Linked DNA regions of Diaphorobacter ruginosibacter. The protein of the gene in region 1 interacts with the protein of each later gene in a pairwise test. Links are inferred from orthologs where the notes say so. Each region holds a gene or a part of one and is shown in the gene's direction. Other genes may lie near its edges.

Region 1 (5,668 bases):
CGGCGGGATCGGCATTCTGCCGCGACAGCCGGCCATAGGCCGGATCGCCCACGCCGGAGACCGCGAGCGTGCGCCCGCGGATCTTCACGCGCTGCGTCTGGTTCTCAAGGTAGGTCAGCCGCAGCGAACGGAACACCCGGGCCCAGGCGTCATAGCCGCTGTAGTACTCGTGGTTGCCTGGCGCCGCGAACACACCGTACTTCGCCGACAGCATCGCAAGCGGAGCGATGTTGGCCGCCTGGGTCGGCACGTCCCCATCCACCATGTCGCCCGGCAGCACGATGAGATCGGGCTGTGCGGCCAGCGTGCGATCGACGATGCCCTGCACGTAGCGCGCGTTGTTGACCGGGCTGGCGTGGATGTCGGCGATCACCGCCACCCGCAGGCCGTCGAACTCGGCCGGCAGCGAGGGCAGCACGATCTCCTGCTCGTGCACATCGGGAATCCTCAGCGCCTGCATCACGCCGAACCCCGACACCAGAAGCGCCACCGCGACGCCGAGAACGGCAGTCGCGATCCGCGTGCGCGGCTGCATCCCGTTGCCCACGAGGCGCTGCAGCAGGCCTAGCAGATCGCGCAGCAGCGCCAGGATGAAGGCCAGCGCCAGAGCCGCCAGGATCCAGCCGCTGGCCACCTGCAGGTGTGCAATCACGTCATAGCTCAGCGTGGTGTTGCGCATCGCCCAGATCAGCGCGGCCGGAAGCGCGCCGAGCACCGACGTGACAACGACAGCCCACCAGAAGGCGCCACGCCGCTCGCGCAGGAGCAGCGGCCACCACAGCCACACTGCCATCGGCAGCACGGCCAGACTCGCATAGAAGATCATTGAAAGAAATCCACAGAAATCCGCCCAGCGCCGCCTTTACACTGTGCGTGACGGAGTACCCCATGAGCACCGCAGAAAACGACGCCCCCGAGACCAGCCGCTGTCCGCTGTGCGGCCAGGCCAATCAGTGCGCGATTGTCGCAGGCCTTGCGCCCGAGAGCTGCTGGTGCATGAAAGAACCCGTCTCGCGCGAGGCACTCGCGCGCGTGCCGGAGCAGGAGCGTGGCAAGGCATGCATCTGTCCGCATTGCGCCCGGCCCGTCGAAGCCTCCTGAAGCGCCCCGCGCCTGCAGACAGTCCGTTCAGCCGATATGATTCGCGCTCGATTTCTTATCTGCAAAAGGAGCTTTGAATGCCAACGTACCACATCGAGATGATGGAAGGCCGCACCGTCGAACAGAAGCGCAAGCTGGTCGAGGAAATCACCCGCGTGAGCGTGGAAGTGCTGGGCGGCTCGCCCGAGTCCGTGGACATCCTGATCACCGACGTCAAGCGCGAGAACTGGTCCACCGGCGGCAAGCTCTGGCTGGACCGCCAGTGAGAGGTTTCCTGCAGGCCACGTTCAGCGGCTCTGCATCCGCCAGCGCGCTGCGCGAACGCTACGGCGCGCGCTACCGCTGGCTTCTCCTTCTCTCCGTGCTGGCAGGGACGATCGCATCGCTCATTCCCTCGACCAGCGTGAACGTGGCCATCCCGGCCATGAGCGCCTATTTCGAGCTCGGCCAGGCCCGCGCCCAATGGATCACCTCGGGCTTCATGGTGGCATCCACCATCGCCATGCTCACCACCCCCTGGCTGCTCACCCGATTCGGATACCGCGCCACCTACGTGGGCGCGATACTGCTGCTCATGGGCGGCGCAATCGTCGGCGGCTTCGCGGCACATTTCCCGCTGGTGCTCGCCTCGCGCGTCGCCGAGGGGCTGGCCGCGGGCATCATCCAGCCCATTCCGGCCGTCATCATCCTGCATGCCTTCCAGCCGCACGAGCAGGGGCGCGCGGGCGGCCTGTTCGGCATGGGCGTGGTGCTTGCACCGGCCATTGCCCCGGCGCTGGGCGGCGTGCTCACCGACCTGCTCGGCTGGCGCAGTACCTTCTTCATGGTGGTTCCGGTCACGCTGGCCGCGCTGTGGCTGGGCTTCAAGTTCGTTCCGCACTCGTCCCCCGGCGGCAGTGCCGTCGGCGAGAACAGCGCCGGGCTCGACTGGATCGGCCTCACGCTCGGCGCGGGCGGCACGCTGTGCCTGCTCAACGGCATGACACAGCTGCACAACGAGCCGCGCGGCCCCGCCTTCATGCTGATCGCGCTGGCGCTGCTGTTGCTGGCCGGCTTCGTGGTCTGGCAGAAGAGGATGCTGGCACGCGGCCGCCGGCCGCTGATGGACCTGCGCCTGTTCCGCTGCCGCCCGTTCGTGATGGGCTGCATCGTCTCCGCGGTCTATGGTACGGCGATGTTCGGATCGACCTACCTGCTGCCCCTGTTCATGCAGATGGGCATCGGCCTGTCCGCCAGTTATGCCGGCAACCTGCTGCTGCCCGCCGGCCTGGTGCTGGCGCTGACGTTTCCCGTGGTCGGCCGGCTGGCCGACCGGCAGCCCACGCACTGGCTCGTCGGGATCGGCCTCGGGCTGCTCGCCCTGTCGTTCGTCCTGATGATCCTGGTGGGCAGCTCGACGGCGCTGTGGCTGCTGGCGGCGTTCATCATCGTGGGACGCATCGGCCTGGGCTTCATCCTGCCGAGCCTGAACCTCGGCGCGATGCGGCCGCTCGACAAGAGCCTGATCGCCCAGGGTGCCGGCACCATCAGCTTCATCCGCATGCTGGGCGGCGCGGCCGGCGTGAGCCTGATTGGTATCGTGCTGCAATGGCGCCAGGCGGTGCACGCGGCGGATGCCGCGCTGGACGCCAAGGCCGGCCAGCTGATGGCCTTTCACGAGTGCTTCGCCCTGCTGACCGCCCTGTGCCTGGTCGCACTCGCAGCCGCCACCCAGCTGCGCGAGCAGCCGGTGCCCAAGGCCGAGTGAGATCGTCAACACCTGGGCCCCCTGCGATCCGTTTTGTACTAATCTATGGCGGTTTCCAGCCGGAGCACCCCGCTTCGGCCCTCCCACCGCGAAAGCATTCATTGCATGTGCCAGCTTCTAGGAATGAACTGCAACACCCCGACTGACGTGCGCTTCAGTTTCTCGGGGTTCACCCAGCGCGCAGGCAAGACCGGCGACCATACCGACGGATGGGGCATCGCGTTCTTCGAGGACAAGGGCTTGCGCCATTTCGTCGATCACGAGCGCGCGATCGATTCGCCGGTCGCCAAGCTGATCCGCGAGTATCCGATCCGCAGCAAGAACGTCATTGCCCATATCCGCAAGGCCACGCAGGGCGTGGTGAGCCTCGAGAACTGCCACCCGTTCGTGCGCGAGCTCTGGGGCCATTACTGGGTGTTCGCGCACAACGGCGACCTGAAGAACTTCAGCCCCAAGCTGCACAGCCATTTCCAGCCCGTGGGCAGCACCGACAGCGAGCAGGCCTTCTGCTGGCTGATGCAGGAGCTGTCCAAGTCCCATGCGCGCATGCCGAGCATCGACGAACTCACCATCACGTTGCGCGAGCTCGCTCCCGGCATCGCCAAGCACGGTACGTTCAACTTCCTGCTCTCCAACGGCCAGGCACTGTGGGCGCATGCGTCGACACACCTCTACTACATCGAGCGCAAGCATCCGTTCATGCAGGCACAGCTGTGCGACGAGGACCTCAAGGTGAACTTCGCCTCGGAGACCACGCCCGACGACAAGGTGGCGGTCGTGGTCACCGCGCCGCTCACCTCGAACGAGGAATGGACCGCGTTCCAGAGCGGCGAACTGAAGGTGTTCGTGAACGGGCAGGCGCGCGAAAGCTGAAAATCACGCGTCGATGCCCGCCGTGGTACCGATGCCCGCCGCGAGATAGCCGCCATCGATGGGCAGCGTGACGCCATTCACATAGGCCGCGCCATCGCCGCACAGGAAGACCACCGCATCGGCGATCTCGTCCACGCCGCCCATGCGCTTGGCGGGAATCATGGCCTCGAAGGCCCTGCGCGTCTGAGGGGTGTAGTTCTGCTCGGTCATGGGTGTCAGCACCGGACCCGGCGCCACCGCGTTCACGGTGATGCCATGCGCCCCGAGCTCCATCGCGAACTGCCGCGTGAGTCCGCAGATGGCCGTCTTTGACGTTCCATAGGCCACGCGCCCCACGCCCGCACGCTCCGAGCTGATCGAGGCCAGGTTCACGATGCGGCCGTACCTTTGGCCGATCATGCCCCGCGCCGCACGCTGCGAGCACAGGAACGTGCCGCCCACGTTCACGTCCATCACGCGCCGGAAGTCGTCCACGGAGCACTCCATCACCGGCGCCACGTGCATGATGCCCGCGCTGTTGACCAGCACGTCGACGCACCGGCCCCACTGCTCCACCGCCGTGAACGCCTCATGCACCGAGAGCTCGCTGCGCACGTCGAGCGCCACGGCCAGCGCCGCACCGGGCTGCTGCGCATTCAATGCGTCGGCGACCGCCCTGGCATGGTCGATCTGGATGTCCATCACCGCCACACGAAAGCCTGCGCGCACGAGGCGCCCGGCCACCGCCGCGCCAATGCCCGAACCTCCGCCCGTCACCGCGGCCACCTTGCCGGATGTGCCTTCGGTACCCTGCATCAGTGCACCCCGCCTGTCATCGTCCGCTGCATCCGTCTGTCTCCTTGCATGCCTGTCTCCTTTCATTCCATGGGCAAGGGCCCATGAGCCCTATTCTGCGCCCGTGGTGACCGATCGCAGTCCAAAGGCCTCACATCGCACGGCGTCCACCGTCAACCCCATTGACCGAAATGCGGGTTAGCCTGTGCTTGAACCGCGCTGCCGCGGCGGGGATACTGCATGTAAGCAAACATTTCATGCGGAGTGAGGAATGACAACAACCCTTCAACGATGGGCGCGCCTTGCCGGCGCGCTGCTGTGCACGGCCATGCTGGGCACCGGCCTGCCCGCGCAGGCGCAGTCCGTATCGCCGTCACCATCGCCATCCATCGCCAAGCTGGCCGAGCCCTATGTGGAGCCCGTCACCGGCTGGTACTGGAACGCCCGCGAGAGCGGACGCGGCTTTGCGATCGAGCGGCAGGGCGACCGGCTGTTCCTCGCCGGCTTCATGTACGAGGAAAGCGGCGAGGCCGTCTGGTACACCTCCACGCTCGCCCGGCAGCCCAACGGCGCCTATGCGGGGCAACTCGACCGCTTCCAGAACGGGCAGTCGCTGCTCGGCACCTACCGCGTGCCCACCTCCTCCAACGTAGGCTCCGCCACGCTGGCGTTCGACGCGGACATGCATGCGGAAATGCAGGTCGCTCCCAACGGGAAGGCTCCGTCCACCATCCTGCTCGAGCGCTTTCCCATTTCCGTCCCCGCGTTCCAGCCGTCCAATGCGCCCTTCCGCAACGGCTGGTACTGGAGCAAGAATGAAAGCGGCCGCGGCTACTTCATCGAGGTCCAGGGTTCCACCGCGTTCATCGCCTCGTTCATGTACAAGGACGACGGCAGGCCCACCTGGTACACGATGACCGCGACGCTCACCCAGACGCTGGCGCTGACGGCTCCGCTGGTGCAGTTCAGCCACGGCCAGCCGCTGCAGGGCGCCTATCGCGAGCCCGTGCAGGTGCCCGGCCACTCGGGCAAGGCCACTTTCAGCCTGTCCGACAGCGGCGACGGCGTGCTGCTGCTGCCCAACGGCAAGGACGTGAGCGTGGAGGCGTTCGACTTCAACGGCGGCCAGCCCAGCCCGCGCGACCATGCCGGCCAATGCCCCGAAGGCGAGTA
Region 2 (5,713 bases), 2.2 Mb from region 1 along the record:
GCCCTGCGCACTTCGCGCAGCCACTGCCGCTCGCGCCCAGGCCCGCGGGCGAACGCCCGGCCGAGCCGCTGCCCGATCCGAGCGACTGGACATTCGAACTCATCGAGCGCTATCACGCGGTCATTGCCGCCACTGCCGAGCGCTTCGGCCTTGACACCTACCCCAATCAGCTGGAGGTGATTTCCGCGGAGCAGATGATGGATGCGTATTCCAGCATCGGCATGCCCGTGGGGTATCGCCACTGGAGCTATGGCAAGGAGTATCTGGCCACCGAACGGCGCTACCGGCGGGGGCACATGGGCCTCGCCTATGAAATCGTCATCAACTCCAACCCCTGCATCAGCTACCTGATGGAGGAAAACACCACGGCCATGCAGGCGCTGGTGATCGCGCATGCCGCCTACGGCCACAACAGCTTCTTCAAGAACAACTACCTGTTCGGCATGTGGACGGATGCGGGCAGCATCATCGACTATCTGGTCTATGCACGTGATTTCATCGCCCAGTGCGAGGAACGGCACGGCTACGACACGGTGGAGCAGTGGCTCGACTCCTGCCATGCGCTCTCCAACCTGGGGGTTGACCGCTACCAGCGTCCGTCCAAGAAAAGCCTGGCGCGCGAACTGGCCGAGCGCGAGCGGCGCGAAGCCTATGCGCAGCAGCAGGTCAACGAACTGTGGCGCACCTTGCCCGTGCGGCCCGACAAGGACAGCACCGTTCCGCAAAACCAGCGTTTCCCGAAGGAGCCGGAAGAGAATCTGCTGTATTTCATCGAAAAGAACGCCCCGCTGCTAGAACCCTGGCAACGCGAGATCATCCGCATCGTGCGCAAGATCGCGCAGTACTTCTATCCCCAGCGCCAGACGCAGGTGATGAACGAGGGCTGGGCCACGTTCTGGCACTACACGCTGCTGAGCACGATGTACGACGAAGGATGGCTTACCGACGGCGTGATGATCGAATGGCTCTCGTCGCACACCAATGTGATCTACCAGCCACCTGCCGGGCACCGCGCGTACAGCGGCATCAACCCCTACGCGCTTGGATTTGCCATGTACCGCGACATCCGGCGCATCTGCGAGTCCCCGACCGAGGAGGATCGGCGCTGGTTCCCCGACGTTGCGGGCGCGCCGTGGCTGCGGACCTTGCACCACGCCATGCAGAACTTCAAGGACGAGAGCTTCATAGGCCAGTTCCTGAGTCCCAAGCTGATCCGCGACATGCGCCTGTTTGCCATCCACGATGACGCGGAAGAGCGTGAACTGCTGGTGAGTGCCATCCACAATGAAGAAGGCTACCGCCAACTGCGCCAGATGCTGTCGCAGCAATACGATCTGGGCGCACGCGAGCCCAATATCCAGGTCTGGAACGTGAACCTGCGCGGAGACCGCTGCCTCACCCTGCGACACACCCAGTACCAGGGACGCCCGCTGTCGGATGACACCGAGGAAGTGCTGCGGCACGCGGCGCGTCTCTGGGGATTTGGTGTGCAACTGGAGAGTGTGAGTGGCGACGGCGAAATGCCGGTGCTGTTGCACTCGGTGCCGGCGCCGCCTTCATGATCATGGAGCCATCGATCCCGCGCCTGCCTTCGCTATCCTATGCAGGAGCAGTGGTGCACGGAGTGCCAAAGTGCTGACTGGCATTGCTCGCTCTGGGCATTTTTTGTTGCCAAGGTGTTTTTTTAGGACAGAGGCCGGGAGTGCCCCCGGCGGGGCAGTAACTTTTTGCGCGCGCAAAAAGTCACCAAAAAGGCGTCTTAATACCCACGGCAAAACTCGCTTTGCGCCTGCGGCGCGCCGCTCAGACAGCCGCCGTGAGTCAGTTGAAGGGGAGGAGCATTCGGCACGTCGCTGCGCTCGTGCTCTGGCATCTCGCGACTTCGCGAGATGTTCAGTGTCCAAATTAGCCCTGCTGTTTAAAAGTGGCGCATTCTGCTCGCCCGAAGTCGGGCGAGCCCAGGCACGAGCGCAGCGACGTGCCGTACACACTTCTTCCCAACTGACTCGCGGTGGCTGTCTGAACGGAGCGCGCAGCGCGAAGTGAGTTTTACCGCGTGCCCCCGCATTCCAAGCGCATTTTTGGTGACTTTTTGGGCAAGACCAAAAAGTTACTGCCCCGCCGGGGGCAGTCCCGGCCCCCGCCCGAAAACATAGAAAACAGAAGTCGAACCAGCCCCCCAACGCAGGCCGCGCAGTCAGAATCCCATTTACCCGCCTTCAGCTTTGCGTGGGCTTATCCGCCTGGCATTGCACCAAAGTGAGCCTTGCCACTGCTACTGGACATTGGCGCAGCAATCGCAAGATCGGCGACGACATCACCATCACCAGCCACCGTATTCGCCGTGGCGGTTATCGAGCACGTCGCCGAGTTACCTCCTGCAGCGAGCATGGCAAGCACCGCTGAGCGTGATCGTGCCCGTAGCGCCCGTGCAGATGGAAGTCTCGCCGCCTTCCGGCCGTTCCGGGGTACTCGCAACTCCCGCGTCGGATGCGTGCAATTCGCCCATGAAGCCCGCGGGTTGCCGGCAAATTGATCACGCATTGGCGAGATGAATCTAAAACGTCATCAAAATTCGGCATTGTGCGCGCAATTTGCCGTCAAATTCGCTGAAGATGCAGGCGCTTGAATTGGGGCATGTATTTTCATGCGGGAGTCACCTGACAGGGAAGTTTGCCCAACACAATGCGGACGTCCCCACAAGGAGCGCAATCCGTATGCAACAAGCAGCACAATCAATCCAGGAGCCCGTGGTTGCAGAGCAACCCCTGCATTTCCACACGTCCGTGGTCAGGAAATCCGAACCGTCGCGGCCAGCGGCCTGGAGCGTCGAACAGGTGCAGGAGCTGTTCGACATGCCATTTCTCGATCTGCTGCATCGCGCGCAGACCGTGCACCGTGAGTATTGGCCGCAAGGCGAGATCGAGCTGGCAACCCTGCTGTCGGTCAAGACCGGTGGCTGCCCGGAAAACTGTGGCTATTGCCCCCAATCTGCCGAGTTCGACACCGGCGTGGCCGCCGACAAGCTGATGAGCGTGGAGGAGGTCAGGGCCGCCGCGCAGGCCGCCAAGGACGCAGGAGCGACACGTTTTTGCATGGGGGCCGCATGGCGCGCGCCCAAGGACCGGGATATCGAGAAGGTCAGCGAGCTCATCGCGACCGTCAAGGGTCTTGGCATGCAGTCGTGCGCCACGCTGGGCATGCTGGCCCCGCACCAGGCGCAGGCGCTCAGGATTGCCGGGCTGGACTACTACAACCACAACCTCGATACCGCGCCAGAGTACTACCGCGATGTGGTGTCCACCCGCCAGTACCAGGATCGACTCGACACGCTGCAGGCCGTGCGCGATGCGGGTATCAGCGTGTGCTGTGGAGGCATCATCGGCATGGGCGAGGAGCCCGTGCACCGTGCCGGACTGATCGCGCAGCTTGCCAATCTCGGCCCGTATCCGGAGTCCGTGCCCATCAACAGCCTGGTGCGTGTTCCAGGCACGCCGCTCGCAGACAGCGATCCGGTCGATCCGCTCGACTTCGTGCGCGTGATCGCCGTGGCACGCATCACCATGCCGAAAGCACGGGTGCGCCTGTCCGCCGGCCGGCAGCAGCTCGGCGAAGCGGTGCAGGCCCTGTGCTTCCTGGCGGGCGCCAACTCGATCTTCTATGGCGACAAGTTGCTCGTCACCGGAAATCCCGAGGCGAGCGATGACGCGAAGCTGCTGAACAAGCTGGGCCTGCGGACAACGAAGTCCCAGGTATCTTCGGAGGATTCTGGCTGTTGCTGATTGCATGCGGAGCGCATTGACGACTTCGGCGACAGGCCGGACCTGTACGCCCGTGCACGCAGAGATCCGCAATGCCTAGAAGGCCTTCACGAGCAGAACCAACCCGGAGACGATCGCAAAGGCCTGCACGAAAAATCGCATGACGCGGGCGCTGATGCGGCTGTGCACGAAACGGCTGGCGAACATGCCGACGAACAGTGCGGGCAACAGGATCAGCGTGGCCTGCAGGTGGCTTGCCTGCACTTTTCCCATGAAGAACAGGAAGACCAGCGAAATCACTTCGCCGACGATGAAACACACGGCAATGGTTGCGCGCATCTCGGCCACCGGACGATGCTGCAGCGTGAGCGCGAGCGGCGGGCCACCGATGCCGGTGGCCGTTTCCGTGATACCGGTGATCAGTCCGGCCGCCACCAACGCCATGATGCCTGGCGCAAACGCCGGAATGAACCAGGTCACCACAGCTGCGGCAATGGTGGAGGCGCCGACGAAGATGGCCATGGCCTGGGCGCTCAGCACGACCAGCACTGCGAGCCCGCCGAATGTCCCCACGAAGCGCCCGAGACTCACCCAGCCCACGCTGCGCATGTTCAAGGCGTGACGCTCGCGCCAGGCGACGTAGGCGTTGAGCGGCAGCATCAGGATCAGCACGCATACCGGCAGAAGGTCGGGCTGCATCAGCATGAGCACCGGCGTGACGATGAGCGCGAAGCCCAAGCCGCTCGCACCCTGAACGAATGCCGCCAGCGCCACCGTCATGGCGGCGATCATCAGTTGTTCGTGGCTCATTGCAGTTCGGGACGTGCCGGGTAGACCGAGGTGCCGGCAACCGTCTGCCGGCGATGCTCCGAAGCGGTGGGGTGCAGGCGCTGAATGGGCGCCTGTGCGATGGCCTCGCGGGCCTTGTCCGAGACCTTGCGCATCAGCGCGCGGGCGTCCCAATCGACGGGCCAGCCATTGAACAGGCGCATGCGGCCATCGACGAAGCTGGCGACGATCTGGTCGCGCTGGGCCAGGCGCACCAGGTCCCAGGTAAGGTCGACACTGGAGCAGAGCTCGGGCGTATCGACGTCCACGATGAGGAAGTCCGCGCGCTTGCCGGTCGCGATCTCTCCGATGCGCGAAGACTGGCCGATGGCCCTGGCGCCTTCGTGCGTCGCGTGGTCGAGCCAGGTCCACCCGCCGCCGCTTGATGTGTCTCCGATTGCCATCGCGAAAGCATACTTCTGTGCTGCCTCGGCAGCATCCACCAGGCGGAAAGCATCCGCGCGAGTGGAGTCCGTGCCGAGCGCGAACCGTATGCCCATGGCCGCCATCATCGTCGCGGGCGCGACCGCATTGCCTTTCCAGGCGCTGGCCACCGGGTTGTAGCTGACGGCGGTGTCGGTGCTCCTGAGCAGCATGAGTTCGGCAGGGGTGACCAGGGTTGCATGCGCGATCAGCGTCTGGGGGCCCAGGGCCTGCACGCTGGCGAGGTGCTCGATAGGCCGCATGCCGCGTGCCACGACCGAACGCTCGACGGAGGCAAGATGTTCGTTCACATGGGTCTGGAAGATCGCACCGGCTTCTGCGCACATCCTTGCCACCTGGTGCAGCATGGCGTCGCTCGCAACTTCGGGAATCGAGATGGCGAGCGAGGGGTGCACGAGCGCATGGTGTTCATAGTCGCTCAGGAACTTGGCGGCTAGGCTGGTCACCTCGTCACGGCGCTGCTGCGTGCTGTCGTTGCCCCCGTCATTGCAGATGATGCCGAGCACGCAGCGCAATCCTGCGTCGGACGTGGCGCGTGCAACGGCACCGATCTCGCCCTTGGCGCGGGTGCCGGCATCGCACACCGTCGTGAAGCCGCCGCGCAACGATTCCAGCGCGGCCAGCTTGGCGCTGTCGTGCACGAACTCGTCGTCGAGGCTCGATTCAAGCGGCACCCAGAC

Evidence for each region. Proteins that work in one complex are often made in the same cells at the same time.
Region 2: the proteins of H9K76_RS01405 (region 1) and bioB interact in binary tests that used the Escherichia coli proteins (3 or more experiments, as listed by UniProt). The link is inferred for Diaphorobacter ruginosibacter from one-to-one orthologs.

The regions. Positions count from the first base shown.
Region 1 is NZ_CP060714.1:287,210-292,877, reverse strand. What follows is about bases 1,971-4,837. They hold H9K76_RS01405 (class II glutamine amidotransferase), read left to right. Parts: upstream 1,971-2,953; coding sequence 2,954-3,721; downstream 3,722-4,837. Other genes in these bases: H9K76_RS01395 (hypothetical protein), read left to right, coding at 4,767-4,837; H9K76_RS01400 (SDR family NAD(P)-dependent oxidoreductase), read right to left, coding at 3,725-4,516; H9K76_RS01410 (MFS transporter), read left to right, coding at 1,971-2,848. Also shown: H9K76_RS01425 (metallophosphoesterase), read right to left, coding at 1-826; H9K76_RS01420 (cysteine-rich CWC family protein), read left to right, coding at 889-1,101; H9K76_RS01415 (4-oxalocrotonate tautomerase), read left to right, coding at 1,179-1,367; more of H9K76_RS01410, read left to right, coding at 1,364-1,970; more of H9K76_RS01395, read left to right, coding at 4,838-5,668.
Region 2 is NZ_CP060714.1:2,461,967-2,467,679, reverse strand. The notes cover bases 1,838-4,749. They hold bioB (biotin synthase BioB), read left to right. Parts: upstream 1,838-2,717; coding sequence 2,718-3,782; downstream 3,783-4,749. Other genes in these bases: H9K76_RS11110 (amidohydrolase family protein), read right to left, coding at 4,568-4,749; H9K76_RS11115 (sulfite exporter TauE/SafE family protein), read right to left, coding at 3,858-4,571. In the rest of the region: H9K76_RS11125 (SpoVR family protein), read left to right, coding at 1-1,562; more of H9K76_RS11110, read right to left, coding at 4,750-5,713. UniProt on the Escherichia coli protein: Catalyzes the conversion of dethiobiotin (DTB) to biotin by the insertion of a sulfur atom into dethiobiotin via a radical-based mechanism.